4 regions of the Streptomyces sp. NBC_00414 genome follow, and region 3 is predicted to be linked to each of the others. Evidence: riboswitches for the same ligand, from Rfam matches in the RefSeq annotation. Region 3 holds a riboswitch; each other region holds the start of a gene.
The links. Region 3 has a riboswitch for cyclic di-AMP ahead of OHS59_RS26185 (LysM peptidoglycan-binding domain-containing protein). Riboswitches for the same ligand answer to the same signal wherever they lie in the genome.

Region 1 (7,606 bases), 3.0 Mb from region 3:
CGGTTGCCGGAGGAGACGAAGGTCGACACGCCCGTCACCCCGGTGACCCCGCCGCCGCGCCGGTGCAGCCGGGACAGCAGCGCGATCCCGATGGCCCCGGACTGGGCGAACAGCCCGATGCGCCCGGTGCGCGGCATCTCCGGCGCGAGCGAGGCGTTCAGCCGGATCCGCGGGGAGGTGTTGATGACACCGAAGGCGTTCGGCCCGATGATCCGCATCCCGTACGTACGTGCCTGGCGCACGAGTTCGCGCTGGCGCTCCCTGCCCTCGGGGCCGCTCTCGGCGTATCCCGCGGAGACCACGACGAGTCCCTGCACCCCGTGCTCGCCGCACTCCGCGACTGCCTCGGGGACCCGGTCGGCCGGGACGGCGATCACGGCGAGGTCGACGGGCTCGTCGATGTCCCGCACGGAGCGGTGGGCCTGGACTCCGGCCAGCTCCTTCTCCTGAAGTGCGCCGTTCACCGCGTACAGGCGCCCGGTGAACCCCGCGTCCCGCAGGTTCTCCAGGATGCTGCGGCCCACTCCCCCGGGTGTGCGGCCCGCTCCGACCACCGCGACCGAGCCGGGCGCGAGGAGCCGGGCCACGGAGCGGCCCTCCGCCCGCTGCTCCCGCGCGCGCTGCACGGCGAGCGAACGGTCGGTGGGCTCCAGGTCGAACTCCAGGCGTACGACGCCGTCCTCGAAGCTGCGCTTCTGCTGGTACCCGGCGTCCGTGAAAACCTTGATCATCTTGCTGTTGGCGGGCAGTACCTCGGCGGCGAAACGGCGGATGCCGCGCTCACGGGCGACGGCCGCGATGTGTTCGAGCAGGGCGGAGGCCACGCCACGTCCCTGATGGGCGTCCTGCACGAGGAAAGCGACCTCCGCCTCGTCCGCGGGGGCGGAGGCGGGCATCCCGGAGGCGTTGATGCGGTCGTAGCGTACGGTGGCGATGAATTCGCCGCCGACAGTGGCCGCGAGTCCCACCCGGTCCACGAAGTCGTGGTGGGTGAAGCGGTGGACGTCCTTGGCGGACAGGCGCGGGTACGGCGCGAAGAAGCGGTAGTACTTCGACTCGGCGGACACCTGCTCGTAGAAGCTGACGAGGCGGTCGGCGTCGTCGGCCGCGATGGGCCGGACGCGCGCGGTGCCGCCGTCGCGCAGGACGACGTCCGCCTCCCAGTGGGCGGGGTACTCGTGCCGGTCCGACGGGGTCTGCATGGGGCCCAGAGTACGACTCGGGTCCGACAACGGCGGGCTCGCGTCCGGCGGGGGCCCGGGGCAGTCTTGGGGAACCCGGCCGGCCGGGTCCGCACCCACGCAGGGCACGCTCCACCGTATGGAACACTGGTCTAGACAACCGTGAGACACCTGAAGGGCAGCATCACATGGCTGAGCGCCGCGTCAACGTCGGCTGGGCCGAGGGCCTGCACGCCCGTCCCGCCTCCATCTTCGTCCGGGCGGCCACGGCCACCGGTGTCCCCGTGACGATCGCCAAGGCCGACGGCAATCCCGTCAACGCCGCTTCCATGCTCGCGGTCCTCGGCCTGGGCGCCCAGGGCGGCGAGGAGATCGTCCTGGCCTCCGACGCCGAGGGCGCGGACGCCGGGCTCGACCGCCTGGCGAAGCTGGTCGCCGAGGGTCTCGACGAGCTCCCCGAGACGGTCTGACCTCCCGGACCCCGTACGGCGGAGCCGCGTCACCCACACCCCGGGGGACGCGGCTCCGCCGTTTGCGCGTACGGGACCGACGGGCCGGAGTCGCCCCCGGGGGCTCCCCCGCGACGAAGATTTCCCAGCGGGGCGGGAGCCGTGTTTTTCACACGGGACCGGCGCGGCAATTTCCGTGCATACAGAAATTGCGCGCTCCGCAGTTCCGGGCACGCAGAATAAAAGGGCACCAGAAATAGGAACCTGCCGAATATCCCTCTTTGTATACGGTGCTTCTGTTAATGCCGCAGGCCCGCTGTGTTTACGGGATGTTGCGAAGTCCTCACACGTTCGACGCGGTCCGCGCCGGGAAAGCGCAGCCGGTGCGCGGAGGTCGCCCGCTCCGTGTGCAACGCCGTGATCGACCGGGCCCGGTCACTGTCACCGCGGGCCACGGCGTCCACGATGGCCCCGTGCTCGGTCCAGGACTCGGCGGGGTGCGCGGGCGCCTCGACCGAGTACATCCAGGCGATCTTGTGCCGCAGCTGACCGAGCGTCGAGGTCAGCGCCGGGCTGCCCGAGGCCTGCGCGAGCGTCTCGTGGAACCAGCCGCCGAGTGAGCGCAGATCCTCGCTGTTGCCCCGCCTGGCCCGCTCCTGACCGAGTCTGACCAGGCCGCGCAGCACCTTGAGATGGGCCTCGGTACGTCGCTGGGCGGCCCGGGCGGCGCCCAGCGGCTCCAGCAGCACACGCATCTCCAGGAGGTCGGCGGCCTCCTGCTCCGTCGGTTCGGCGACGCACGCGCCCGCGTGCCGGCGGGTGACCACGAAGCCCTCCGCCTCCAGGGTGCGCAGCGCCTCGCGCACGGGGACCCGCGAGACGCCGTAGCGGCGCGCGAGCAGTTCTTCGGTGAGCCGGCTGCCGCGCCCGTAGACACCCGCGACGATGTCGTCACGGATCGCCGTGCATACCGAGCGCGCGGGAATACGCATGACCGAACCTCCGCCTTAATCCCCGCGAAACGCGGTCGATTGACGCTTGTTCGGTGACTCTATTGCAGAGAACGGGAAATTCCGAAGGCAGCCGGGAATCCATGGATATTTTTTGGACACACCACGTCTCCGAACAGGCAGTCGTCCGGTGCGGAAGTGACCGGAAGCGGTCGTACGGGTACCTACGGGCCCATCTGAGGCGACGGGATCGCGCGAAGGCCCCGGCTCGGTGAGCCGGGGCCTTCGCGCGGATGCGGTGCTGTACGTCCGTACAGAGATGCCGTGCGGTCAGACGTTGACGCCGTGCCCGCGGAGGTACGCGACGGGGTCCATGTCGGATCCGTACTCCGCGGTCGTCCGCGCCTCGAAGTGCAGGTGCGCCCCCGTGACGTTGCCGGTCGCCCCGGAGAGGGCTATCTGCTGCCCCGGAGTGACCGTCTGGCCGACCGAGACACCGATGGACGAGAGGTGCCCGTACTGGGTGTACGTGCCGTCGGTCATCTTGATGACGACCTGGTTGCCGTACGAGCCGCCCCAGCCTGCCTCCACGACGGTGCCGGAGCCCACCGCGTGGACGGCGGTGCCGCTGGCGGCGTGGAAGTCGATGCCGGTGTGGCTGCCGGAGGACCAGATGCCGCCGCCGGCCTGGTAAGAGGTCGAGACGTACGAGCCGGCGATCGGCGCGGTGTAGGCGTTGAGGCGCTTGCGCTCCTTCTCGCGGGCCGCGCGGGCCTCGGCCTCGCGCTCCTTCTCGGCCCTCGCCTTGGCCTTGGCCGCGGCCTCCTCGGCGCGCTTCTTCGCGGCGGCCTCGGCCTTCTCGCGGGCCGCGTCCTGCTCGGCGGCCTGCCGCTGGGCGGCGGCCTGGGCGTCGATCTCGTGGGCGACCGAGTCACCCATGGTGACGGCCCGGAGGGGGCCGGTCTGCTCGATCTCGCTCTCGGCGGCGAACGCCGGGGCGGCCAGTGTGCCCACGACACCGGTGGTGGCCAGGGCTGCGACGCCGACGGTCCTGCGGGTCGTGCGCGTCATGCGGCTGGGAAGACGGTGCTTCCCCGTGGCGCGGGTGAACGCCATGAAGTGGCTGGTCCTTTCCTTCCTTCTCGCCTACCGGGTTAGCTGACGGGTTCGGAGCAGGAAGGTCTCCTACGGACCCCCTTCGGGAAGGGCGTCCGATTCACCCCAGGGACGTGGGTCCCCGGCTCCCCTGGCTCGCGCCATGCGGGGACTCGGCGATGACTGTCCGGTGCCGCGGACGCGGCGCAGTGCCTGACGAACAGCCGGACCGACGCTAAGCGGCGCCTCTTTCAATAGACAAACGGATCAACACTTTTGTAGCGCACGCCACAGGGCAGACAGGCAACCTCTCCACCAATACGGGCAACTTCCGCCTCAATGCAGACAATCAGGGAGGAAGGCGGTACGGGCAGCAGTATGAAAAAGGGGCCCGGGCGACTCGTCGGTCACCCGGGCCCCACCTGCTGCCAGTACCTACTCCGGTGCCACGACGCTGACTTCGCCGATTCCGAGGGCCCTGACGGGCCCCTCGATCTGCGCGGCGTCACCGACGAGGACGGTCACCAGACGGTCCACCGGGAAGGCGTTCACGGCGGCCGCGGTGGCCTCCACGGTGCCGGTGGCGGCGAGCTGCTTGTACAGCGTCGCCTGGAAGTCGTCCGGCAGGTGCTGCTCGACCTGGTCGGCCAGCGTGCCCGCGACGGCGCCCGCGGTCTCGTACTTCAGGGGCGCCACCCCCACCAGGTTCTGCACGGCGACGTCACGCTCGGCGTCCGTCAGACCCCCGGCGGCGAGGGTGCGCAGCACCTTCCAGAGGTCGTCGAGCGCCGGGCCGGTGTTCGGGGTGTCCACCGAGCCGCTGATGGCGAGCATCGAGATGCCCGTCCCGTCCGGGGCGGAGCGCAGAACCTGGCCGAACGCCCGCACGCCGTAGGTGTATCCCTTCTCCTCGCGCAGGACACGGTCCAGGCGGGAGGTGAGGGTGCCACCGAGGCAGTACGTGCCGAGCACCTGGGCGGGCCACACACGGTCGTGCCGGTCCGCGCCGACGCGGCCGATGAGCAGCTGCGTCTGGACGGCTCCGGGACGGTCGACGATGATCACCCGGCCGGTGTCGTCGGCGGTCACCGAGGGCACGGGACGCGACTCGGCCTGCGATCCGGTCCAGGTGCCGAGCGTGTCCCCGAGCAGCGCGTCGAGGTCGACGTCGGTGAGGTCTCCGACGACGACCGCGGTGGCCGTGGCGGGGCGTACGTGCTTCTCGTAGAAGGCGCGTACGGCCGCCGAGTCGATCGCGGTGACCGTCTCCTCGGTGCCCTGGCGCGGGCGCGACATCCGGGAGTCCGCCGGGAAGAGCTGCCGGGACAGCTCCTTGGCGGCCCGCCGGGCCGGGTTGGCGGTCTCGTGCGGGATCTCGTCGAGCCGGTTGCGCACCAGCCGCTCGATCTCGCCGTCCTCGAACGCGGGCGCCCTGAGCGCGTCGGCGAGCAGGCCGAGCGCCTTGGGCAGCCGGGAGACGGGGACTTCGAGGCTGAGCCGTACGCCGGGGTGGTCGGCGTGCGCGTCCAGGGTGGCGCCGCAGCGCTCCAGCTCGGCGGCGAACTCCTCGGCGGAGTGCTTGTCGGTGCCCTCCGAGAAGGCTCGCGCCATGATCGTGGCGATGCCGTCCAGGCCCTTCGGCTCCGCCTCCAGCGGGGCGTCCAGGATCACCTCCACGGCGACGACCTGCTGGCCGGGGCGGTGGCAGCGCAACAGCGTCAGGCCGTTGCCGAGGGTGCCGCGCTCGGGCGCGGGGAAGGCCCAGGGCCTGGCCTCGCCGGCCTGGGGCTGCGGGTGGAACTCCATCGTGGCGAGCTCGGTCACTTGGCCGCCTCCTCGTCGGTGTTGTCAGCGGCGGCGTCGGTCCCGGGGGCGTCGGTCTCCTCGGCGGCGACCGGCTCGTAGACCAGCACCGCGCGGTTGTCGGGGCGCAGGCGGGCCTTGGCGACCTCCTGGACCTCCTCCGCGGTGATGTCGAGGACGCGCTGGACGGCGGTCAGGGCGAGCTGGGGGTCGCCGAACAGGACCGCGTACCGGCACAGTTCGTCGGCGCGGCCCGCGACCGTGCCGAGCCGGTCCAGCCACTCGCGCTCCAACTGGGCCTGGGCGCGCTCCATCTCCTCGGCCGTGGGGCCCTCCGCGGCGAACCGGGCGAGCTCCTCGTCGACGGCGGCCTCGATGACCGGGACCTCGACGTCACCGGAAGTCTTCACGTCGAGCCACCCCAGGGAGGGCGCTCCGGAGAGACGCAGCAGGCCGAACCCGGCCGCGACGGCGGTGCGGTCGCGGCGTACGAGCCGGTTGTAGAGCCGGGACGACTCGCCGCCGCCGAGGACGGTCAGGGCGAGGTCGGCCGCGTCGGACGCGCGCGTGCCGTCCTCCGGCAGCCGGTAGGCGGCCATCAGCGCGCGCGCCGGGACCTCCTCCTCGACGACCTCGCGCAGCTGCCCGCCCATGGTCTCCGGGAGCGAGCCGTCGCGCGGGGCGGGCTTTCCGTCATGGCCCGCGACGGAACCGAAGTACTTCTCGACCCAGGCGAGCGTCTGCTCCGGGTCGATGTCACCGACGACCGACAGCACCGCGTTGTTGGGCGCGTAGTAGGTGCGGAAGAAAGCGCGCGCGTCCTCAAGGGTGGCCGCGTCCAGGTCCGCCATCGACCCGATCGGGGTGTGGTGGTAGGGGTGGCCCTCCGGATAGGCGAGGGCGGTCAGCTTCTCGAAAGCGGTGCCGTAGGGGACGTTGTCGTAGCGCTGCCTGCGCTCGTTCTTGACGACGTCCCGCTGGTTCTCCATCGACTCTTCGTCGAGCGCGGCGAGCAGGGAGCCCATGCGGTCGGCCTCCAGCCAGAGGGCGAGCTCCAGCTGGTGCGTCGGCATGGTCTCGAAATAGTTGGTCCGCTCGAAACTCGTCGTCCCGTTGAGCGAACCGCCCGCTCCCTGGACCAGCTCGAAGTGACCGTTGCCCTTCACCTGGCCGGACCCCTGGAACATCAGGTGCTCGAAGAGGTGGGCGAGCCCGGTACGGCCCTTGACCTCGTGACGCGAGCCGACGTCGTACCAGAGGCACACCGCCGCGACCGGGGTGAGGTGGTCCTCGGAGAGCACCACACGCAGGCCGTTGGCCAGGCGGTGCTCGGTCGCTGTCAGGCCGCCGGAACCGGCCTCGGCTGTGGCCGTGTGACCCATGGGCATGTACGTCCCTTCGATCGCGGAAAACTGCTGAATTCCTGCTAGTCATGCCACTGTATGCAAGCGCGCGGACGGCTGGCGAAGTTCCCGCGTCGAGTACGCCGAGAGCGAGCACCGGGCCGCCCGCGGGATCCCGCGCGACCGCGCGGGCAGCACAGGCCCGGCCCGACGACGCTCCCACCGGCAGCCGACCCGGCCAGGGGCGCTCCCCCAAGGGCGCGGGGAACTGCGCGACCAGCCCCGACGGCCCCGCACCCGACGAGCCCCCCTGCCCCCGGAGGGACTCGGCTCACGACGGGTGCAGGCGGTCGGCCGGGTGCCACCGGGGCCGCCCGCCCCCGTGAAGCCGGCCGCACGGCGCACGGCCAGAACGAGGTAGCCTCCGAAACCTCGCGCGACCGATGACGCGATAGCGTCCGGAGACCTCCGCAGGCAGCGGGGCCGGGGTTCCGACTGCCTGCCGAGACCGCCGGAATCGCTGTCTGCCAGGCCTGTTGAGCTGGTCACGCACCCGACCCGCGAGACCCGTACGGACGGGTCGTGGTCCGCGTTGTCAGTACCGCGGTCCACAATGGACCGCGTCAGAACCCGTTCATGCCCCGGCAGAGACTGTGAAGGAGTCGCAGCAGCGATGGCCCGCCGCAGCACGAAGACCCCGCCATCCGACGACTTCGAGGAGCGCATCCTCGACATCGACGTCGTCGACGAGATGCAGGGCTCTTTCCTTGAGTACGCGTACTCGG
Region 2 (7,606 bases), 2.6 Mb from region 3:
CCGGCCGGGCATCGGCCCGTACGGATGCCAGACGTGCCGCCGGTCCAGTTCGAGCAGCTCACGCACGGCCCTGTCGGGCGGGGACAGATCAGGCATTGGGCGCGAGATCCGTTCCGGCGCCCCGACGGCGTACCGAGACCAGGTCCGTACGCGCCGCGGAGACCGGTTCCTTCGAGACCGGTTCCTTCGGGGCCTGGGCCTGCTCCTGGCCCGCCGAGCCGCAGCCGCCGCCCCCGTGCGAGCCGCACCCCGCGTCACTGGCCGCGTCCGCGTGCGAGCCGCATCCCGGTCCCGCGTGCGCGGCGACGCGGTGCTCCGGGAGCGTCACCTCGCCCGTGCCCTCCACCTCGAACCCGGCGTCCGTGATCATGTCCAGGTCGGCCTTGCCCGCCTGGCCCTCGCTGGTGAGGTAGTCGCCGAGGAAGATCGAGTTGGCGAGGTGCAGGGCGAGGGGCTGCATCGTACGGAGATGGACCTCGCGGCCGCCCGCGATGCGCACCTCGACGTCCGGGCAGACGAACCGGACCATCGCGAGGATGCGCAGACACCGCTGCGGGGTGAGGTTCCACTCCTTGGCGAGCGGGGTGCCCTCGAACGGGATCAGGAAGTTCACCGGGACCGAGTCGGGGTCGAGCGCCCGCAGCGCGTAGACGACGTCGACCAGGTCCTCGTCGCTCTCGCCCATGCCCGCGATCAGACCGGAACAGGCGGACAGACCCGCCGCGTGCGCCTTCTGGACCGTGTCCACCCGGTCGGCGTACGTGTGGGTGGTCGTGATGTCCCCGTACGTCCCCTCGGACGTGTTGAGGTTGTGGTTGTAGGCGTCGGCCCCCGCCTCGCGCAGCCGCTCGGCCTGGCCGTCCGAGAGGAGCCCGAGGCAGGCGCACACCTCGACGCCCTCGTTCTGGTCCTTGATCGCCTTGATGGTGTCCGAGACCCGGTCGACGTCACGGTCCGTCGGGCCGCGCCCGCTCGCCACCAGGCACACCCGCTTGGCGCCGCCCGCGAGCCCGGCCGCCGCGGCCTCGGAGGCCTGGTCGGGCTTCAGCCAGGTGTACTTGAGGATCTCGGCCTTCGAGCCGAGCCGCTGCGAGCAGTACGAGCAGTCCTCGGGGCACAGGCCCGACTTCAGGTTGACGAGGTAGTTGAGTTTCACCCGTCGGCCGAACCACTGGCGGCGTACCTTGCCGGCCGCGGCCACCACATCGAGGAGTTCGTCGTCGGAGGTGGCCAGCACGGCCAGTGCCTCTTCGCGGGTCGGCAGCTCGCGCCGAAGCCCCTTGTCCAGCAGCGTGTTCAGCAGGTCCATGAGGTCCGATCCTGGCCTATCCGACCGCGCCGGGCCAAGGAGGGACCGGACAACAGAGACGGTTCGACGTGTGGGTATTGCCACATCATGGGCGGCTGGTGGTCCGGCTAGGGTCTGTGCGTTGCCTACAAAAGGCATCTGTGCGTTGCCTGCACAAGGCAGTGGGGACGGCCGGGCGGAAAGTCGTGTGTCGGGGCCCCATGGGACACCCTCACCCACACCCCGCATCATGGCCCGGAGGACACATGGCCCGATCGCCGTTCGAGTGGATCGACGAGCAGGCGCGGGCACGCCGCCGGGCCGGACTCGTCCGTACCCTGCGGCCGCGCCCCGCCGACTCCGCGCTCCTCGACCTCGCCGGGAACGATTATCTGGGCCTGGCCCGGCACCCCGAGGTCACGGAGGGCGCCGCGCGCGCCGCCCGTGCCTGGGGCGGCGGCGCCACCGGCTCCCGGCTCGTCAGCGGCACCACGGAACTGCACGCCGAGCTCGAAGCCGAGCTGGCCGAGTTCTGCGGCTTCGAGTCCGCGCTCGTCTTCTCCTCGGGGTACGCGGCCAACCTCGCCGCCGTCACCGCGCTGGCGCCGCACGGCTCGCTCATCGTCTCCGACGCGGGCAACCACGCCTCGCTGATCGACGGCTGCCGTCTCGCGCGGGGCACCACTCAGGTCGTCGCCCACGCCGACCCCGACGCCGTCCGCAAGGCGCTGGACACGCGCACCGGGCCCGCGCTCGTCGTCTCCGACACGGTCTTCTCGGTGGACGGCGACGCGGCACCCCTGTCCGCGCTGGCCGCCGCCTGCCGGGAATCCGGCGAACCCGGTGACTCCGGCAGACCCGGCGCTGCGCTGCTCCTGGACGACGCCCACGGTCTGGGCGTCCTCGGCGACGGCGGGCAGGGCGCCGCGTGGGCGGCCGGACTCGCGGGCGCGCCCGACGTCGTCACCACCGTCACCCTCTCGAAGTCGCTCGGCAGCCAGGGCGGTGCCGTCCTCGGACCGGCCCACGTCATCGACCATCTGGTGAACGCGGCCCGCACCTTCATCTTCGACACGGGTCTGGCCCCCGCGTCGGTGGGCGCGGCCCTCGCGGCCCTGCGTCTGCTGCGCAGGGAGCCGCAACGGGCCACGCGCGCGCGTGCGGTGGCCACAGCGCTGTACGAGCGGCTGACGGCCGCGGGTCTCGAAGCCGTACGGCCCGACGCCGCGGTGGTCTCCGTGCGGGCCTCTTCCCCGGAGCGGGCGCTGCGCTGGGCCGCGGACTGCCGGGAGGCGGGTCTGGCCGTCGGCTGCTTCCGTCCCCCGTCGGTACCGGACGGGATCTCACGGCTGCGGCTCACGGCCCGCGCGGATCTCACGGACGGGCAGCTCGGCCGGGCCGTCGGCGTGATCATCGAAGCGAGCCGATAAAGCCTTCCCAGGCCGCGGCGGCGAAGACAAGAGCGGGCCCCGAGGCGTTCTTGGAGTCGCGTACCGCGAGCAGTCCGGCCCACGGGCCGGAGTCCGGCCGGGCCGTCTCGACGCAGTTGTTCATTCCCGTGCTGCGGCTGCTGCGCTGCCACCGCACGCCGTGCAGAAGGGTGCTGGAAGGTACGTACCGAGGCGTGGCGGGCATGGTGCCTCCTTATGCGCCGTCAGCTACACCGGCGATGAAATCCAACGTGTCCGCGGGCGAAAGGGCCTGGCCCTGAAGGGAGTTGAAGGCCTCTTCGTACGACTGGAGGTCTTCTCTCTGTTCGAGATAGAGGCTACTCGTCAAGTGGTCGAGAACAACCACGTCCAGATCAGATCTGTTCGTAAACGAAAAAATAACAAAGGGCCCGGTGACGCCGACGTGAGCCCCAACTCCGAAGGGAAGCACCTGAATCCGCACGTGAGGGAGTTGCGCGGCCTCCCGCAGCCGGTCCAACTGCCGTGCCATGACCTCCGGCCCGCCGACGGTCCGCCGCAGCACCGCCTCGTCCAGAACGGCACTAAGTCGGAGCGGTTTGTTCGAACGCAGCACCTCCTGGCGCGCGAGGCGCACTTCCACCAGCGCGTCCACTTTTCCGTCGTGCGCCCCGTCCACCGCGGCCCGCGTCACCTCGCGGGCGTACTCCGGCGTCTGCAGAAGGCCCGGCACCACGGAGTTCTCCAGCGTCCGCATGGACCCCGCCTGCGCCTCAAGACTGATGAAATCGCTGTACGTCGACGGCAGCAGGCCGCGGTAGGCGTGCCACCAGTGGTGCCGGCCGTCGTTGTCCGAGCCCGCCAGCACGACGAGCAACTCGTGCAGCTCAGGGTCCCGGACGTCGTACGCGTCCAGGAGCAGCCGTACGTCCGTGGGCTTGACCCCGCTGCGGCCGGTCTCGATCCGGCTGACCTTCGACTGGTGCCAGCCCACGAGGCGGGCCGCCTCGCCGCTCGTGAGGCCCGCGAGGGCACGCAGGGCACGAAGTTCGGCGCCGAGTTTACGTCGGCGCACCGCGGGGCCGTACTGCATGGCCGTCTCCTTCCGACCGTCGCGCGGACGCTATGGCGTCCGGCGTCACGCCGACGGTAGAGGACAAACCGGTTGCCCGCCCAAATACGGTCGACCGTTGCAGAGTTCACCGCTTCGAGCGACAGATATATGCATATCTTGGTGGATCGGCACCACGAACGCCGAGGTAGTGGCACTCTGGCGCAAGCACCAGTCCGGTACCGACTCGAAGTCATCCGCTTCGGTCGGACTCCGGTCCCGTGGGAAAGGGACGACGTCGCATGGCAGATCACCAGGAAGCATCCGTCACTCTGCCGAGCGATCCCGCCTCGGTCTCCGCCGCCCGGACGTATGTCACCGACGTCCTGGCCGAATGGGGACTGCCGTCCGACTCGGAGGCGGCCGACACGGTGCGGCTCATCGTCTCAGAACTCGCGACGAACGCCGTACAGCACACGTTCGGGCTGTCACCCACCTTCACGGTGGACATCGTGCTCGACCGCGACGAGCAACTGCGCATCGGAGTGACCGACAGCCACCCGCGCTTTCCGAAGCGGCTGCCCGCCGCAGTCCAGCAGGACAACGGCCGCGGCATGGTGATCATCCGCTGGCTGACCGCGGAGTCCGGCGGCAAGCTCACGGTCCGGCCCACCAGAGAGGGCGGGAAGACCGTGTCGATCATGCTGCCCTGGACGGTACCGGTGGAGCCGGTTCCGGCCGACTGAGCTCCGCGCGGGCTACTCGTCCCGCGCGCTCTTGTCGGAGGTCTTGTCGGCGGCCCGTTTCACCAGGTAGGGCAGGACCTCCCACAGCCCGACGCACAGGAGCAGGGTGGTCGCCCCGGCCACGATCCCCTCGGTCCGGTCCACCGCCACGTCCACGACGAGCAGCACGGAACCGGCGAGAGCCAGCCCGAGCACGGCCAGGCCGAGCTGTGCGAGCCGGGACGAGGCATTCACCACCTGGGGCTTGGCGCCCTGCTGGAACAGCCGGCGGTGCAGTGCCGCAGGGGCCGTGAAGAGCGCGGCCGCCAGGACCGAGAGCAGCAGGGTGACGACGTACGTGGTCCGCTGCACGGTGTCGAGGGACGGGAACCGCGGGGTGAAGGCGAGGGTCAGCAGGAAGGCGAAGAGGATCTGGACGCCGGTCTGGGTGACCCGCAGCTCCTGGAGGAGCTCGTTGAAGTTCCGGTCGGCGCGTTCGAGCCGGGTCTCGTCGCGCTCCTCGTGGTGGTGCGGTTCGGCCATGGTCGAACGAGTAACCATTCGGCCGCCGAATTCACGCATCACACGCCCGGGGACCGCACGGGACGGCCGCGGCGCTCGCCGCGGCCGTCCCGCGGGCAGATCACCTGACCCGGCCGTACCAGACGCTCTTCGTCCAGATCTTCTGGAGCTTCACCACGTCCCCGGTCTTCGGGGAGTGCCAGATCCGTCCCTTCCCGGCGTAGATGCCCACGTGGTAGACGTTCCGGCCCGAGTGGAAGAAGACCAGGTCCCCCTGCTTGCGCTTAGAGGAGGAGACGTGGTTCGTCTTGTTGTACTGGGCCGCGGCCGTGCGGGGCAGGTTCTTGCCCGCCTTCTTGAACGAGTAGAGCGTGAGGCCGGAGCAGTCGAAGCGCTTGGGCCCCGCGGCCCCGTACTTGTACGGGGCACCCTTCTTGGAGGCCGCCACTTTGAGTGCCTTCGTCGCGGGAGTGGCCGCTTCCGCGTCGGACGCGAAGCCAGGGGCCACTATGCCGCCGCCTACGGCGGCGATGGTGAGGACCGATGCGGTACCGGCCCTGCTGAACAGCGACGGGACACGATTGAGCGCAGTCATGCGCAACCCTTCGTCAGCCGCCTGTGAAGGATGACCTGTCGGATTCGGGCTGGCGAAGTTGCCCGGCCGCTGCTGCGGCTTCACCCCAAGGGCCACTCGGATCTCTCCGGCGGCCCGTCGTGCCTGGGTCCTCCACTCCTGCCGATGCACTTCTGTCGACCGGTCATCCGGGCAGCGGCAGGACTCGGCGTCCGCCCGGACCGCCCCGCCGCTTCTGGCGGGGGCTTGTCGTCGGAGGGATCTTGACGCACTGATGTCCCAAAAGCCGAGCGGAATCGGCGATTTGTGGGCTTACTCACCACTCACCCGTTCGGGTGGACAGCCCTTTCTACGGCTGGGCGTCGAGAGCCGCAAGGACCCCCGCACCAGCACCGGAATGGTTGATTCCGCCCCGGAGGTACGCGCGTTGCGCAACTCCCAGGGGCTTGTGAAGGCAGCCCCGAATACGCCGATCGGGGGTACGCCTTCTGGTCCGTTTCAACCCTGGCGCGGACGTCTCGTCAAGTGCCTGCGTGACGCCCGGCCGAGGGGGGTACGTCAGGTGTCGGAGCCGGGCGGCAGAGCGACCCGGCCCGCCCGGCGCTCACCGTCAAGGACGCGCAGAGCCCGCGCGAGGGTTCCCGCGTGCACCTCGTGCTCGCCCCGCTGGTGCATCAGGGCCAGGGCGTCGCGCAGCGCGGTGGCCCGGCCTACCAGCGCCTGGGCCGCGCGCAGCCCCCCGTAGGTGTCGCCGGAGTGCGCCGGGTTGATCCGGCCGAGCAGGTCGACCACCTCCAGATAGCGGTCGATCAGCTCGGCCTCGGCCCGCGTCAGGGCCGGCAGCGGGGGCAACTCGGGTGGGAACATCGGCGGTTCACCTCGCGCCGGATGCGCCGAGGGCGGACTTGCGGCCGGGGACGATCCGGTCCACCAGCCCGTACTCCAGCGCCTCCCGGGCGTCGAAAATCTTGTCCCGCTCGATGTCCGCGCCGATCCGCTCCCGACTCTGTCCCGTGTGCCGGGCGAGCATCTCCTCCATCCGCGCGCGGGTGCGCAGCAGTTCGTCGGCCTGGATGGTCAGGTCGGACGCCTGTCCCCGGACCGGCTCGGACAGGAACGGCTGGTGGATCAGCACGCGGGCCCCCGGCAGCGCGTACCGCTTGCCCGGTGTGCCCGCCGCCAGCAGCACCGCCGCGGCCGACGCGGCCTGCCCCAGGCAGACGGTCTCCACCTCACAACCGACGAACCGGATCGTGTCGTAGACGGCCGCCATCGCGCTGAAGGAACCGCCGGGGGAGTTGATGTAGAGGGAGATGTCCCGGTCGGGTGCCTGGTACTCAAGGTGCATGAACTGCGCCATCACGTCGTTCGCGGACGTGTCGTCGATCGGCGTCCCGAGAAACACGATCCGCTCTTCGAGGAGCTTGGAGTACGGGTCCATGGTCCGCGTGCCCGAACTGGTGCGCTCGGTGAACTCGGGTAGGACGTGGCGGGCTGACGGTCGGTCGGACGGTCGGGTCATGGCGCGTGCCTCCTCCGGCAGAGGTTCTGTAAAAAATGTACAAGACGTACAAGACGTCATGTGGAGAGCATGCCCCAGGAGTTCGCCGGAAACAGCAGGTCGGAGGAGTTGTGTGCGTTCGCCAGGGGTGAAACGGTCCGCGGTGCCTCGTCGGAGTCGGGCCGTCAGGCGGCGCGGGCCGCGCGACGGCAAGAGTCACTGAGAGTCGGCGCACCGGCTCTCAGTGACGTGGTGTTCAGGGTGTTGCCGTCACACCCCGGGACGCACCGGGTGTCCTTGCGGAGGGACGACGCGGGGCCACCCGGTGCGGTGGGTCACGGCGTTCCGTCGGCTCCGTTCGCGCAGGGGCTGCCGCCGCCGAAGGTCCCGCCGGCACCGCCGGCACCGCCGGCACCGCCCTGGAAGAGGATGCCGCCGGTTGCGTTGCCACCGGCGCCGCCGATCCCGCAGGCGCCGTCGGCGCCGGCGCCCGACTTGGCACCGCCGTTGCCCCCGGCGCCGCCCTGGCCGCCGAA
Region 3 (7,606 bases):
GGGGCTTGTCGCGCAGTTCCCCGCGCCCCTGAAGGGCGCCCCTGGCGGGGCGGCCCACCCGGGGCGCCTTTCAACAATGGGCGCGCGCCCCGCTGCCCGCCCCGCTGCGCGCTTCGCTCGCGGCCTGCTACGCGTCCGGCTACGAGGCAGGTCCGTCACGCGGCTCGCTGCGCGCCCCCGTCACGCGCCCGGTGCGATGCGGCCCGTCACCTCTCCGAGGCCTACGCGTGTGCCGTCGGGGCCCGGGGCCCAGGCGGTCAGGGTCACGACGTCGCCGTCCTCCAGGAACGTCCGCTTGCCGGAGGGGAGTTCGAGGGTGTCCCGGCCGTTCCAGGTCAGCTCCAGGAGCGAACCCCGTTCGCCGTCGGAGGCCCCGCTCACGGTGCCCGACCCGTACAGGTCGCCCGTGCGCAGCGAGGCCCCGTTCACGGTCATGTGGGCCAGCTGCTGGGCGGCCGTCCAGTACATCGTGGAGAACGGCGGCTCCGACACCACATGGCCGTTGACGGCGACCGAGATGCGCAGGTCGTAGCCGCCCGGTTCCTCCGGGGCGTCGTCCGAGGTGTCGTCCAGATAGGGCAGGAGGGGGTGCGTGCGCGTCGGAGGCGCGACCCGGGCGTCCTCCAGTGCGTCGAGGGGGGTGATCCAGGCCGACACCGACGTGGCGAAGGACTTGCCGAGGAAGGGGCCGAGGGGGACGTACTCCCAGGCCTGGAGATCGCGCGCGGACCAGTCGTTGAGGAGGCAGAGCCCGAAGACGTGGTCGCGGAAACCGCTCAGCGGCACCGGTGTGCCCATCGGGGAGGGCGTGCCGACGACGAAGCCGACCTCCGCCTCGATGTCCAGGCGGACGGACGGGCCGAAGACAGGCGCCGGGTCCGCGGGCGTCTTGCGCTGGCCCGAGGGGCGTACGACGTCGGTCCCGGAGACCACGACGGTGCCCGACCGGCCGTGGTAACCGATGGGCAGGTGCTTCCAGTTGGGGGTGAGGGAGTCCTCGGCGTCGGGGCGGAAGATCTGGCCGACGTTCCGGGCGTGGTTCTCGGAGGCGTAGAAGTCGACGTAGTCGGCGACCTCGAAGGGGAGGTGGAGGGTCACCTCGGAGAGCGGGTGCATGAGGGGCGCGACGGTCTCGCGGTGGGCGGGCACCGTCACCCACGCGGTGAGCGCCCGCCGCACGTCCGACCAGGCGGTGCGGCCGGCCGCGAGCAGCGGGTCGAGTGAGGGGCGGGCGAGCAGGGCGGCGTACGGGGAGCCGAGCTCCACCGCGGCGGCTCCCGCGTCGAGGACGTGGTCGCCCAGCCGGACGCCCACGCTCCGGTGCTCGGGGCCGCCCGGAGAGCCGTTCCGGGAGAAGACACCGTACGGAAGATTGTGCGGGCCGAAGGGATCGCCCTCGGGGACATCGAAGGGGGGCATGGGGTGCTGCCTCGCTTTCCGTGTGGGTGGAGCACACGTTACGGGGAGGCGCGGTTCGGGGGCAGTGTCTAAAGAGTTCGCAATGTCCGATTAAGGGTGGGGTCGGAGTGGTTGATTCCGGCTTAGCTTCCTTCAGGGGGGCACGGACGGGGTGGGTCCGGGTCCAGGGATGTGTGGGACACGTGGGGGGACCCGTGGCCAAAAGTGCTGCCAGCGTGCCGTTGTACCTGGATCGGGAAGTGCCTGGCCTGATCGTGAAGTTCGGCGACTATCCGCTGCATCACGGCGGAGTGGGCGCGATCCGCAGCCTGGGGCGGCTGGGCGTGCCGATGTACGCGATCACCGAGGACCGGTACACGCCTGCCGCGGTCTCGCGCCATCTGCGGCGCGCGTTCGTCTGGCCGACCACGGGGACGGAGGGAGCGGAGCGGCTCGTCGACGGGCTGCTGCGTGTCGGGCGCCGGATCGGACGCCCCGCGGTGCTGATCCCGACCGACGAGGAGGCCGCGGTCCTGATCGCCGAGCACCAGGTGGAACTCGCGGGAAACTTCCTGTTCCCCCGGGTGGGGGCCGCGCTTCCACGGCGCCTGGCCAGCAAACAGGGCCTGCACGAACTCTGCGTGGAACACGGCGTACCCAGCCCGGGGGCCGCCTTCCCGGAGTCGTACGGGGAGATCGAGGACTTCGCTGCGAAGGCGAGGTTCCCGCTGGTGGCCAAGAACCGCGAGGCGTTCGTGCGCCGCGCGCGGCCGGCCGTGCACGGGACGACCCGCATCGCCACCCAGGAGGGTCTGTTACGGCTCGCCCGTGACTGGGGCGAGCGGCCGGGCGTGATCCTCCAGGAGTATCTGCCCCGGGAGGAGGCGGAGGACTGGATCGTGCACGCCTACTTCGACGCGGACTCGACGCCGCTCGCCATGTTCACCGGCGTCAAGGTCCGCTCCTGGCCGCCGCACGCGGGCATGACGGCGAACGCGTACGTCGTCGACAATCCCGAACTGGCGGACCTGGCCGCGCGGTTCATCAAACAGATCGGCTTCAGCGGCGTCATCGACCTCGATCTGCGCTTCGACCGCCGTGACGGCCGGTACAAGCTGCTCGACTTCAATCCGCGGATGGGCGCCCAGTTCCGGCTCTTCGAGAACGAGTCGGGGATCGACGTCGTCCGCGCCATGCACCTGGACCTGACCGGCCGGCCCGTTCCGGAGGGGGAACAACTGGCCGGCCGGCGCTACATCGTGGAGAACATCGACCTGCCGGCCCTGCTCGCGTACCGCCGCAGCGGCTACACGACACCGCACGCTCCCGCTCGCGCGAGCGGTACGGAGCTGGCGTGGCTGGCGGCGGACGACCTGCGGCCGTTCTTCACGATGCTCGCGCGCTTCGTACGGCCCGGTGCGAAGCATCTGTACCAGCTGTGGAGGGACGGCCGCCGCGGAGCCGGCGTGGCGCTGGGCCACCGATGACGACGGCCGGCCCGCGACGGACCGGCGAACGGCCGGCCGGCGGACCGGCGGCAGGACCGAAGCAGACCCGCAGCCGTGCGCAGGCGTGTGCGGGTGGGATCACGGAATGACGAAGTGGTGTTCTGGGGAGGGGACTTCGTGATGGAACCGGTGGCAGTGATCGGTGCCGGGCCTTTCGGCCTGTCCACCGCCGCGCATCTGAGGGCGCGCGGCATTCCGGTACGGGTGTTCGGTGAACCCATGGTGAGCTGGCGGGCGAACATGCCCGAGGGGATGCTCCTCAAGTCGACCCCGGCCGCCTCGAACATCGACGCCCCGCAGCCGGGGCACGACCTCGTCGACTACTGCGACGCGGCGGGCATTCCCCGCCTGGTCACGGACGAGGACATCGTCCCGGTCGAGACCTTCGTCGGTTACGGGGAGTGGTTCCAGCAGCGGCTCGTGCCGGAGCTGGAGCGGGTGCGCGTCGTCTCGGTCGACCGCCGGGCCGACCTCCGGGAGGGCCGTCGCGGGACGCGGCGCGACGCCGGCCGCGGACCCGGGGGGTTCGAAGTCAAGCTGGACTCGGGCGAGGTGTTCACCACGCGGGCGGTCGTCGTCGCGACCGGTCTGTCCGGGCTGGCGCACCTGCCCCGCGAGCTGGCCGCGGCCTCGCCCGACGGGCCGACGCCCACGGGCCCCGTCTCGCACAGCTCGCAACTGCACGACCTGTCCCGGTTCGCCGGCCGGGAACTGATCGTCGTCGGCGCGGGCCAGTCCGCCCTGGAGACGGCGGCGCTCGCCGCCGAGGCAGGCGCACAGGTGCGCGTGGTGGCGCGCGGAAAGGGGTCTGTCGACTTCGGCGCGCCCCCGTGGCAGCAGCCGCTGCTGCGCCCCGAGTCACCCTTCGGGCGGGCCTGGTCGTTGTGGGCTCTCACCTACTATCCCCACCCGTACCGTCATCTGCCCCCGGCAGCCCGGCACTTCCTCGTCCGCAGCGTCCTGGGTCCCCTCGGCGCCTGGTGGCTGCGCGAGCGGTTCGAGGGGAAAGTGCAGGTGAGCGAGGTGGCACGGATCACCCGCGCCTCCGGGAAGGCGGGCGGGCGGCCGGCCCTCACCGTCCGGACCCTCGGCGGCCGTATCGAGGAACTCTCCGCGGACCACATCGTCGCCGCCACCGGTTACCGCGTCGACCTCGCCGCGATGGACTTCCTCGGGCACGAACTGAGGACCCGGCTGGCCGTGAGCCGCGGAACACCGAGGCTGGGCGCCGGATTCAGCTCCTCCGTGCCCGGTCTGTACTTCACCGGGCTGCCGGCGGCCGCCTCGTACGGTCCGGTGATGCGGTTCGTGTGCGGGACGGAGTTCGCCTCACCGCGGCTGGTCCGGCATCTGGCGGGACGGCACCGCTGAAACCGGGGCGCGGGCGCACTCGATGGGAGCGCGCGCGGGCGTACGCGGGCGGTCGGGAGAGGGGCGTGAATCGGGTCGGTGGAGTGGCCGATATGTCATGGGATCGGCCTGAACTCCCGGGGCCTGCTGGGACACGCGACGACGCGTGGGGTGGTCGAGGTGTCGGACGACGTCCGGTTCCCGTCGAGTCGCTGGGGGATTCGGTCCGTATTCTCTGATCATGGCCCCCCCGATTGCATATTCACTCATCGCCACTGACCTGGACGGGACGCTCCTGCGAGGCGACGACACCCTCTCGGACCGGTCGCGTGCCGCACTGGCGATGGCGGTCGGGGCAGGCGCCCGGCACCTCGTGGTGACGGGGCGCCCCGCGCCGCGCGTACGCCCGCTGCTGGACGAACTGGGCAGCCAGGGGCTCGCGGTGTGCGGACAGGGCGCGCAGTTGTACGACGCCGGCGCGGACCGCATGGTGTGGTCCGTCACGCTCGAACGTGAGCTGGCCGAGGTGGCTCTCGGCAAGATCGAGGCGGAGGTCGGCGAGGTGTACGCGGCCGTCGACCAGGACGGTGTCGACGGTCTCACGCTCATCGAGCCGGGCTACGAGATGCCCCACCCGACGCTGCCGGCGGTACGGGTGCTGCGGCGCGACGACCTCTGGACGCAGCCCATCAGCAAGGTGCTGCTGCGCCACCCCCTGCTCTCCGACGACGAGTTGGCGTCGGCCGCCCGTGGAGCGGTCGGTTCGCTCGCCACCGTGACGATGTCCGGGCCCGGTACCGTCGAACTCCAGCCATGCGGCATCACGAAGGCGACGGGTCTCGCGCTCGCCGCCGGCCGGCTGGGCCTCACGTCGGCGCAGACCATCGCCTTCGGGGACATGCCGAACGACATCCCGATGTTCGACTGGGCCGCGCGCGGGGTCGCGATGGCCAACGCCCATCCAGAACTCAAGTCCGTCGCCGACGAGATCACCCTCTCGAACGAGGACGACGGCATCGCGGTGGTCCTGGAGCGCATGTTCTCCGGCGCCGGGACCGGCCGGACGGGCCCCCTCGTCGGCCGACAGGCCGGTCCGGGAGCCCGCTCGGGCGTCGGTCAGTAGGCTCCGAAGACGTTGTCGATCGAGCCGTACCGCGCGGCGGCGTAGTTGCACGCCGCCGTGATGTTGGCGACCGGGTCGAAGGGGTCCAGCGACGTACCGGTCACGTGGTACGCCGTGAAGGTCGGGTCGATGACCTGGAGGAGCCCCTTCGACGGCGTACCGGCGACCGCGTTGGAGTCCCAGTTGTTCATGGCCTGCGGGTTGCCCGACGACTCGCGGATGATGTTGCGGTAGATGCCGTCGTAGCTGCCCGGGATCCCCTGCTGGGCCATGACGTCCAGCGACTGCTTGATCCAGCCGTCGAGGTCGTCCGTGTAGGTCGTCGCGGCGGCCGGGGTGACGGCGGACGCCGTGGTCGCCTTGGCGGTCTTCGCCGGGGTCCGGCCGTTCTTGGTGCCCACGGTCAGCTTGAGGCCCGGGCGGATGGCCGAGGGGTCGTTGCCGATGACCGCGCGGTTGGCCTTGTAGAGCTTCTTCCAGTCGCCCGTGGTGCGCGCCTTGGCGATCTTGGACAGCGTGTCGCCCTTGACCACCTTGTACGTGACCAGTGAGACCTGCGGGACCGCGTTCGGAGCGGCCTGCGCCGCCTGGACGGGCTGCGCGGCGTGGGCGCCGGTGGCTCCCACGAGGGGGAGCGCGAGTGCGGCTCCGCCCGTTCCGGCGGCGACGATGCCACGGATGAGGGTGCTGTTTCCGGGACGGCGGTGCTTGCCTCGTGCGGGCATGGCGAATTTCCTCTCCGGCGCCTGCGAGGTGAGCTGTCGGGTTCGGGCGGGAGATGCCCGGTCGCGTGGTGTGCGCGACTTCACCCCTAGCCGTTCCGATATCCGGACCGGCGGCTTACCTGGGTCCCCCGCTCCTGCCGTACGCGAGTGAATGGGTGGCTGGGTTTTCCGGGCGGCGGCAGGATTAGGCGATCCGTCCGGAGTGACGTGAACGTATGCGAGAGCACATGCAGTGAACAAGCCCTGAATTCGCGCAGCGGCGGCCATGGCCTGCCTTGTCGGGCGGATATCCCTTGATCAAAACGGAAGGCAAAGTTCAACTTGCTTTCCGTGAAGGGAAGTCGACGGAACCGACAAAACGATCACTTCGGGCAGGCGTGACCCAATTCACGGACGCAGATGGGGGATTAAGGAAACGGTTCTCCAATTCGGGCAAGTCGGATGTCTTCGGGATGTTACGGCGACTTACGCCCCATATTGAGGGGATAATGTCCGTAAGAAAGGTGATACGCCATCTTCTGTGGACGCCGGACGATCAGGCGTCGCAGGTGGTCACAGCTCGGGCACAGGTGAGGCCCGCACTCCTGGAATTCACCGGGGGGCGCGGGCCTCACCGTGAATGAGCGCCGGTCGTTCGTGGAGCGCGTGAACTCATCCCGCCGTACGCGGAATCCGCTTCTCCCAGGTGCGGTGGAAGATCACCTCGTCACCGTCCTTGCAGATCACTTCGTTCGAGGTGATGAAGTCCGCCTCGTCGCAGGTGATTTCGGAATGCGACTCGACGCTCGCGTCCCAGGGCATTTCCGGTCGGTGCAGCCGGACGGACCAGTCGGACCGGGCGCGCGCCGACAACGGATCGGACTCATTGATCGTGTACGTCTCCAGCGCGTCCTCGGTGAATTCGAGCCCGTCCGGATAGACGCGTGTGCCGCCGTATCGCGGATCCACTTCGAGACGCCACTCACCCTTGGCGACATCGCGGACCACGAGGCGCTCGGGGCGCGGATCGTCCAGCGTGGCGGGGAAGTTCACACCCAGCGGAGCCGACTGCTCCGGTTCCGCGAAGGCGATGGAGGGGTCCGACTCCTGCGCGCGGAGCGGGAGTTCCAGGACGCTCCCCGACGGAGTGAGGGTGAAGCCCGCCTCCGAGCCCGGCTGGGGCCAGATCCACGGCCAGTACGCGGAGGAGACGGCGAGCCGGATGCGATGGCCGGGAGGGAAGGCGTGGCCGATGCCGTTCAGCTCGAAAAGCACCTCCTCCGTAGAGCCCGGTTCCCAGGGAACCACCCGGTCACGGCCATGACGGGCTGTCAGGTTCAGGGCGCCTCGGGTGACGAGCGTCGAGGAGCCGTCGGGGGCCACGTCGCACAACCGGGCCACTACTTGTCCACGTTCCGTCGGCGAGGTGAGTCTCAGGCGCACGCGCGGGCGGCCCAGTACCCAGATCTCCTGCGGGACCTCGAACTCGAAGCACACCGACCGCGCGTCCTCCTCCCGCTGGT
Region 4 (7,606 bases), 1.7 Mb from region 3:
GGATGTCGTGCTCGCTCACGACGACCTCCCGAGCGCCGGTCCGCTCCATGATCGCGAGGAGTACGAGGGCGCCTGCGCCGATGACGTCGACGCGCCCCGGGTGCATCGAGGGGATCGCCGCGCGCTCGGCGTGCGTGGCCGCGAGCAGCCGCTCGGTGATTGCGCGGACCTGCTCCAGGGAGACCCGGGAGTGGTGGATGGCCTCGGAGTCGTACTCCGGCAGCTCCAGGGCGATCGCCGAGACGGTGGTGACGGATCCGGCGAGCCCGACGAGCGTGCGGGCCTCCCGCAGGGGCACGGACTCCTCGGCGAGGTCGAGGGCCGCCTCGATGTCGGCGCGGATCGCCCGGACCTGCTCCTCGGTGGGCGGGTCGGTGACCACGCCGTCCCGCACGAGGTGCCGTTCCGTCATCCGTACGCAGCCGATGTCCACCGAGCGGGCGCCCCGCACGTGGTCGTCGCCCACGACGAACTCGGTGGAGCCGCCGCCGATGTCCACCACGAGGTAGGGCTTGGCGAGGTCGTCACGGCCCGTCAGCTCCTTCGTGGCGCCCGTGAACGAGAACTCGGCCTCCTGGTCGCCGGAGATGACCTCGGGCTCCACGCCCAGGATGTCGAGGACTCCGCGGACGAAGTCGTCGCGGTTCTCGGCGTCGCGGGAGGCGGAGGTGGCCACGAAGCGCAGGCGCTCGGCGCCGAGTTCCTTGATGACCGCGGCGTACTCGCGGCAGGCCGCGAAGGTCCGTTCCAGGGCCTCGGGGGCGAGCCGGCCCGTGCGGTCGACTCCCTGGCCGAGCCGCACGATCGTCATGCGGCGGTCCAGGTCGACGAGTTCGCCGGTCCGCGGGTCCGCGTCCGCGACGAGCAGCCGGATCGAGTTGGTACCGCAGTCGACGGCGGCGACACGAGTCATGACAGTGGTCTCCTGTTGCGATCGTTCGGCGGCCGGTCCCCGCAGGGTTCTTCGCCCCCGCCGCCCCTACCCTCCCCCAGTCTCGGCTTCGCTCGACCGGGGGACCCCCATCGTCACCGCATGGGGGCTGCGCCCCCTCGCCCCCTTTTGCGCAGTTCCCCGCGCCCCCAGGTACCTGGGGGCGCGGGGAACTGCGCAATCTTTTGGGCCCGCCCCCACCGGGCCCGCAGCCGACAACGCGCCCCGAGCCACCCGGTTCACCCAGCCGTCGGCACGACACACGCCCCCTTGCGCCACCACTCCGGCAGCATCGCGATCGCCTCGTCGCCGAGCGGGTTCACGCCCGGGCCCGCGGCCAGGGAGTGCCCGACCAGCACGTGCAGGCACTTCACCCGGTCCGGCATCCCGCCCGCGCTCGGAAATCCTTCGAGCACCTCGATGGAGTCACGGCGGGCGATGTAGTCCTCGTGCGCGGCCCGGTAGGCCTTGGCCAGCTCGGGGTCCGTGGCGAGACGCTCCGTCATCTCCTTCATGACGCCGTTCGCCTCCAGCGTGCCGATGGCGGAGGCCGCGCGCGGGCACGTCAGGTAGTACGTCGTCGGGAACGGCGTCCCGTCGGGCAGACGGGGAGCCGTCTCGACGACGTCAGGCTGCCCGCACGGACAGCGGTGCGCGATCGCGCGCAGCCCGCGCGGCGGCCGCCCGAGCTGCTGCTTGAAGGCCTCGACGTCCGCGTCGGTGGGCTCGGTGCGCGGAGTGGACGGCGGGGGCGTTTCCATGCCTTGGGTCTGTGTCTTTCTGGTCGGTCGACGGAGGTCGGTTCACTGGTCGGAGGCGTCGGCCTTGTCGACGCCGTCCCAGACGTTGGCGTACCAGGACCGGTCGGCCGCCGTCTGATCCGTACGCGTCTTCTTCGCCACGTCGGGGTCGATCACGATGTAGCCGGTCTCGCCCGGCATCACGTAGTGCAGCCGCTCCCGGATGCGCTGCTCGGCGTACGCGTCGTCCTGCCACCGCGTCTTCAGGTCGCGCAGTTCCTCGACCCGCTCGCGGGCCTGCTCGCGCTCGCGCTGCAGATCGGCGACCTCGGCACGCTGGGAGACGTACTGCCTTATGGGATAGGCGAGGGCCACGACGAGCGAGCACAGGACGAGGGCGAGGAGCGCCGCCCGGCCGGTCAGCCGCGAGCGGCGCGCCTGGCGTTTGGTCTGGGAGCGGTAGACACGGGCGGCGGTCTGCTCGCCGAGCGCCCGCAGCCTGGTCGCGGTGGAGAACCGGTCACGGTCCTTCACAGCCATCTGTCCCGCCTCCCCGATACGTGCGTACGTCCCCGCACACGGTACGGGACCGGGTACGGGGACGTACGTACGACGCTTCCTACAAGGGTGTCAGCCCCTGCGGGGTCAGCCCTTGAAGCGCGGGAACGCCGAGCGGCCCGCGTACACCGCGGCGTCGTCGAGGATCTCCTCGATGCGCAGCAGCTGGTTGTACTTGGCGACGCGGTCCGAGCGGGCCGGGGCGCCGGTCTTGATCTGGCCGCAGTTCACCGCGACCGCGAGGTCGGCGATGGTGACGTCCTCGGTCTCGCCGGAGCGGTGGGACATCATGCACTTGAAGCCGTTGCGCTGGGCCATCTCGACGGCGTCCAGGGTCTCGGTCAGCGAGCCGATCTGGTTGACCTTGACGAGCAGGGCGTTGGCGGAGCCCTCCTCGATGCCGCGGGCGAGGCGCTCGGGGTTGGTGACGAAGAGGTCGTCGCCGACGATCTGGACCTTGTCGCCCAGCTTCTCGGTGATGACGTTCCAGCCGGCCCAGTCGTCCTCGTACAGCGGGTCCTCGATGGAGACCAGCGGGTACGCGGCGACGAGCTCCTCGTAGTACTCGGTCATCTCGGCGGCCGAGCGGGACTTGCCCTCGAACTCGTACTTGCCGTCCTTGTAGAACTCGGACGCGGCGACGTCCAGCGCGAGGGCGACCTGCGCGCCGGGGGTGTAGCCGGCTTCCTTGATGGCTTCGACGATCAGGTCGAGGGCCTCGCGGTTGGAGCCGAGGTTCGGGGCGAAGCCGCCCTCGTCGCCGAGGCCGGTGGACAGGCCGCGGCTCTTCAGGACCTTCTTGAGGGTGTGGTAGACCTCGGCGCCCCAGCGCACGGCCTCGGAGAAGGACTCCGCGCCGATCGGGGCGATCATGAACTCCTGGATGTCGACGTTGGAGTCGGCGTGCGACCCACCGTTGAGGATGTTCATCATCGGGACGGGCAGCAGGTGCGCGTTCGGTCCGCCCAGGTAGCGGAAGAGCGGCAGGTCGCTGGCCTCGGAGGCGGCGTGGGCGACGGCGAGGGAGACGCCGAGGATGGCGTTGGCGCCGAGCGAGCCCTTGTTGTCGGTGGCGTCCAGGTCGATCATCGCCTGGTCGATGAGGCGCTGCTCGGTGGCGTCGTAGCCGACGAGCTCCGGGCCGATCTGCTCGATGACGGCGAGGACGGCCTTCTCGACACCCTTGCCGAGGTAGCGGTTGGGGTCTCCGTCACGCAGTTCGACTGCTTCGAAGGCACCGGTGGAGGCACCGGACGGAACGGCGGCACGACCCGTGCTGCCGTCGTCGAGGCCGACCTCGACCTCGACCGTGGGGTTGCCTCGGGAGTCCAGGATTTCCCGGGCTACGACGACGTCGATGGACGGCACGAGCATCTCCTTCTGGGATGTGACACAAGCTGTGCCGGGCCGGAGGCCCGGTTGCGCGCAGGCCGTGGTGGCCCCGCGGGATGAGCCTAACCGGCTGCCGGGGATCGGCCAGCCCTCGACCGCCCCCTGGACGGAACCGAGAGGAAATTGTTTCCGAACGGAACAAAGCGAGGCGGTAAAGCGGCAAGAAAAAACCCCGCCCCGGTGCGTACGGGGGAACACGCACCGGAGCGGGGGCCCGTGGGGGACGGGGGTGGCCCTCACGGGACCTCCACTATGGAGGACACGGATGTGAGAGCGCTGTGGTTCAGTCGCGATCCGGTCGCGGACCGGAACTCCGGCCGAGGCTGAGCGGCCAGGGCCTCGGCCGGAAGGTGCCGTCCGCACTACCGAAGTGGGGGGGTGCGACCGCCGGGGGTCAGCCGCGGCGCGGCTGCTCGGGGGTCAGCTGAGGTGCAGCTGCTGGCCCGGGAAGATGAAGTCGGCGTCGTCGACGATGTCGTCGTTCAGCTTGTAGAGCTTCGCCCAGCCGCCCTTGACCTTCTCCTTCGCGGCGATCTCGCTGAGGGTGTCGCCCTTGACGACCTTGTACTCGCCGTCACCCTTCTCGACCTTCTTGCCGGTCGGGGTCTCGACGGTCTTCTTCGCGGCCGGACGGTCCTGGGAACGCGAGGCGCGCTCCTCGGAGGACTGCGAGTTCTGCGGCTGCGGCTGCGTGGTGCTCTGGCCGGAACCGTTCGAGTTCGAGTCCGCGGGAGCCGAACCGCCACCGGTCGAGGCACCGGACAGGCCTACGCCACAGCTCGGCCAGGCACCCTTGCCCTGGCTCGCGAGAACCTTCTCGGCGACGGCTATCTGCTGGGACTTGGAGGCCTGGTCGGCGGTGGAGGCGTACGAGCTGCCCCCGTACGCGGCCCAGGTGGAGGACGAGAACTGCAGGCCGCCGTAGTAGCCGTTGCCGGTGTTGATCGACCAGTTGCCGCCGGACTCGCACTGGGCGACGGTGTCCCACTCGGAGGCGGTGGCGGCGGAGGCTCCCGTGGCGCCCATCAGCGGGACGGCGACGGCGGCGGTGGTGACACCGGCCAGCGTGGCGATACGGGTGGCCTTGGACGGGCGACGGTGCTTGCCCTTGTTCGAAAGCAGCATGAAGTGATCCCCTCACCGACGCCTGCGAGGTGAGCTGTCGGGTTCGGGCCGAGTGAGTTGCCCGGCCGCGTGACACTGCTGTCACGCGGCTTAACCCCAAGCCGTTCCCGGTCTCGACGACCGGTTCCGGCACTTACCTTGGGTCCCCCGCTCCTGCCTACGGCGCTTTACGCGTCGACTGTTCCCGTACGGCCGTTGGCAGGATTCGGCGTGCGACCGTCGGGGCTCACCAATGGCGAGCGGTCACGACCGTAGACACGGGCCGTGCCGAATTTCAAAGACGATCAGGGGTCTTGAGATCCATGTCTCAATTCGCCAAATCGGACATTCAACGCGAACTACCGCTGGTTTTCGCCCGATTCGGCGGCTTGATCACTACTTGCTCGCGAGCGCTCAGCCGTCGACGGCGATGCGCTGACCGGGGATGATGAAGTCCGGGTCGGCGCCGATGCTGTCCTTGTTCGCGGCGTAGAGCTCGCTCCACCCGCCGTCGATGCCAAGGGAGTCGGCGATGCTCGACAGACTGTCCCCGGAGCGGACCGCGTACGAGCCTTCGTCGGCGAGGACGCGCGAGGTGCTGTCGCTGCGCGAGGCGTGCCGGCCGGCGTAGTCGTCCGCGCGGGGCGCGGTGTCGACCTCTTCGGCGCTGACGCCGCGGTGACGGCCGGAGCTGTCGGCCTCGGCGTCGGTCGAAGCCTCGTCGTTCTGGGAGGACTTGTCCGGGTCGTCCGCCTTCGCCGTGGCGTCGGTGGACGGGCTGTCCGATCCCTGTGCGTCCGAGCCGGAGTCGTCCGCGGCGTCGGAGTCACCGTCGGTGGACGAGTCGGACTTGGAGTCGTTGCTCCCCTTTGTCGCATCCGAGTCGGCCGACGAGCCGGCGTCCTCGGCGAGGCCCGTGTCGACGTCCGCGGAGTCGGAGTCCTGCGTCAGGCCGGCGACGAGACCGCAGGTCGTCCAGGCACCCGTCCCCTGGTCCGCGAGTATCTTCTCGGCGACGGCTATCTGCTGCGAGCGGCTGGCCTGGTCGGCGCTCGGCGCGTAGTCGAGGCCGCCGTGCTCCTCCCAGGTCTCCTGGGTCATCTGGAGTCCGCCGTAGAGCCCGTTGCCGGTGTCGGCGCTCCATGAGCCACCGCTCTCGCACTCGGCGACCGCGTCCCAGGTCGTTCCGCTGGCGGCACTCGCGCCGCTCGCACCGAGCAGGGGGATCGCGATGGCCGATCCGGCCACGCCGGCGGCGACGAGGAGCGCCGGGGCCTGGCGGGGGCGACGATGACGGCCGTTCCCGGAGAGCATGCGATTGCCTTTCACGTGACAGCAAGGAATACGCACGGGACACAGCGGAAAACTGCGCTCGTGGCTGCTGCGACGGGCGGGCCTGCCGCATTGAAGGGTGAACGTAGCGGCACTCGAACTCTTGTCACAAGTCGATGCAGCGTAGATAACGTGAAGATCACAGAGTTGACGGAGGCTCACCTTCCGGTGGCTTCGGTGCTACAGCCGCCAGACTTCCGTCAAGACTTCGCGACCGGGGTGAACTCCACCGGAAGCGTGCGCAATCCACGCATGATGAGCCCTCCTCGCCACCTCAAATCGGCGGAATCTCCCGCGAGTTGCAGGTCGGGCAGGCGGGTCAGCAGCGTGGTCAGCGCGGTCCGGCCCTCCAGCCGGGCGAGGGGCGCGCCGAGGCAGTAGTGGATGCCGTGGCCGTAACCGAGGTGTTGGTTGTCACGGCGGGAGAGGTCGAGGGTGTCCGGGTTCTCGAACCGGTCGGGGTCCCGGTCGGCCGCCGCGAGCACGACGAGCACGGGGTCACCGGCCGCGATGTCCTGCCCGCCGATGCGGAGCGGTTCGGTGGCGAACCGCCAGGTGGCCAGTTCCACCGGCCCGTCGTAGCGGAGCAGTTCCTCCACGCCGGTTTCGAGGAGGTCCGTGTGACCTGCCGCGAGGGAGTCCTGCAGCCGCTGCCGCTGCCCGGGGTGGGTGAGCAGGGCGTAGGTGCCGTTCCCGATGAGGTTCACGGTGGTCTCGAAACCGGCGAACAGGAGGATGAAGGCCATCGCGGCGGCCTCGTTCTCGGTGAGGTGCTCGCCGTGGTCGGAGGCGCGGATGAGACCGGAGATGAGGTCCTCGCCGGGGGCGGGCTCGTCGGTGAGCTCCTGGCGCTTGCGGTGGATCAGCTCGGCGAGGTAGCCGCGCATCTTCTTGACCGACCGGGCGACACCGCCCCTCGGCCCTCCCCCGTGCCGGATCATCATCCCGGCCCAGTCGCGGAAGTCGTCCTGGTCCTCGCGCGGGACGCCGAGGAGATCGCAGATGGCATGGATGGGGAGCGGAAAGGCGAACTCGTGGATGAGGTCCGCCTCCCCCTTCTCGATGAACCCGTCGATCAGCTGGTCCGTCAGCTCCTGGACCCGGGACGCGAATTCGGCCACCCGCCGAGGGGTGAACGCCTTGCTGACGAGCCGCCGCAGCCGGGTGTGGTCCGGCGGGTCGATATTGAGCAGGTGGGTCATCAGCTCGGCCTTCCGCTCGCCCGGAATGCCGGTCCTGCCCTTCGCGTGCGCGGTCCCGTCGTGATGGGCGGGGTTCTTGCTGAGCCGGCCGTCGGCCAGGGCCTGCTTGGCGTCCGCGTAACGGGTGACCAGCCACGCCTCCACCCCGCTGGGCAGCTTCGTCCGATGCACGGGAGCGTGCTCACGGAGCCAGGCGTACGCCGGGTAGGGATCGGTCGCGAACTCCCAGCTGAAGAGTTCGGGGGCGGACTGCCCCGCGGGCGGCTGTGCAGGCGTTTCGGTCACTCCTCGACGGTATCGGGAGGCGCGGCGCGGGCCCGCCCGGCGTCCTGCCACGGCAGGAAGGG

Region 1: another riboswitch for cyclic di-AMP. It lies ahead of OHS59_RS12765 (M23 family metallopeptidase); the one in region 3 lies ahead of OHS59_RS26185 (LysM peptidoglycan-binding domain-containing protein).
Region 2: another riboswitch for cyclic di-AMP. It lies ahead of OHS59_RS37635 (C40 family peptidase); the one in region 3 lies ahead of OHS59_RS26185 (LysM peptidoglycan-binding domain-containing protein).
Region 4: another riboswitch for cyclic di-AMP. It lies ahead of OHS59_RS18625 (transglycosylase family protein); the one in region 3 lies ahead of OHS59_RS26185 (LysM peptidoglycan-binding domain-containing protein).

What each region holds. Positions count from the first base shown of each region.
Region 1 is NZ_CP107935.1:2,977,464-2,985,069, forward strand. It holds gene OHS59_RS12750 (bifunctional acetate--CoA ligase family protein/GNAT family N-acetyltransferase) at 1-1,202, opposite strand, end outside; gene OHS59_RS12755 (HPr family phosphocarrier protein) at 1,370-1,651, shown strand; gene OHS59_RS12760 (GntR family transcriptional regulator) at 1,930-2,622, opposite strand; gene OHS59_RS12765 (M23 family metallopeptidase) at 2,911-3,696, opposite strand; cyclic di-AMP (ydaO/yuaA leader) riboswitch at 3,710-3,864, opposite strand; gene OHS59_RS12770 (M16 family metallopeptidase) at 4,111-5,499, opposite strand; gene OHS59_RS12775 (M16 family metallopeptidase) at 5,496-6,866, opposite strand; gene OHS59_RS12780 (DNA gyrase/topoisomerase IV subunit A) at 7,495-7,606, shown strand, end outside.
Region 2 is NZ_CP107935.1:8,636,365-8,643,970, forward strand. It holds gene OHS59_RS37600 (adenosylmethionine--8-amino-7-oxononanoate transaminase) at 1-96, opposite strand, end outside; gene bioB (biotin synthase BioB) at 89-1,309, opposite strand; gene OHS59_RS37610 (8-amino-7-oxononanoate synthase) at 1,555-2,718, shown strand; gene OHS59_RS37615 (DUF397 domain-containing protein) at 2,699-2,923, opposite strand; gene OHS59_RS37620 (helix-turn-helix domain-containing protein) at 2,933-3,790, opposite strand; gene OHS59_RS37625 (ATP-binding protein) at 4,051-4,494, shown strand; gene OHS59_RS37630 (DUF6328 family protein) at 4,507-5,016, opposite strand; gene OHS59_RS37635 (C40 family peptidase) at 5,117-5,590, opposite strand; cyclic di-AMP (ydaO/yuaA leader) riboswitch at 5,594-5,749, opposite strand; gene OHS59_RS37640 (hypothetical protein) at 6,128-6,436, opposite strand; gene OHS59_RS37645 (ATP-dependent Clp protease proteolytic subunit) at 6,444-7,091, opposite strand; gene OHS59_RS37650 (hypothetical protein) at 7,406-7,606, opposite strand, start outside.
Region 3 is NZ_CP107935.1:6,014,314-6,021,919, forward strand. It holds gene fahA (fumarylacetoacetase) at 181-1,419, opposite strand; gene OHS59_RS26170 (carboxylate--amine ligase) at 1,614-2,885, shown strand; gene OHS59_RS26175 (FAD-dependent oxidoreductase) at 3,024-4,277, shown strand; gene OHS59_RS26180 (HAD family hydrolase) at 4,498-5,379, shown strand; gene OHS59_RS26185 (LysM peptidoglycan-binding domain-containing protein) at 5,373-6,104, opposite strand; cyclic di-AMP (ydaO/yuaA leader) riboswitch at 6,108-6,272, opposite strand; gene OHS59_RS26190 (CocE/NonD family hydrolase) at 6,756-7,606, opposite strand, start outside.
Region 4 is NZ_CP107935.1:4,342,313-4,349,918, forward strand. It holds gene OHS59_RS18605 (Ppx/GppA phosphatase family protein) at 1-913, opposite strand, end outside; gene OHS59_RS18610 (DUF501 domain-containing protein) at 1,171-1,692, opposite strand; gene OHS59_RS18615 (FtsB family cell division protein) at 1,735-2,211, opposite strand; gene eno (phosphopyruvate hydratase) at 2,317-3,597, opposite strand; gene OHS59_RS18625 (transglycosylase family protein) at 4,042-4,746, opposite strand; cyclic di-AMP (ydaO/yuaA leader) riboswitch at 4,751-4,921, opposite strand; gene OHS59_RS18630 (transglycosylase family protein) at 5,140-6,039, opposite strand; gene OHS59_RS18635 (cytochrome P450 family protein) at 6,258-7,544, opposite strand.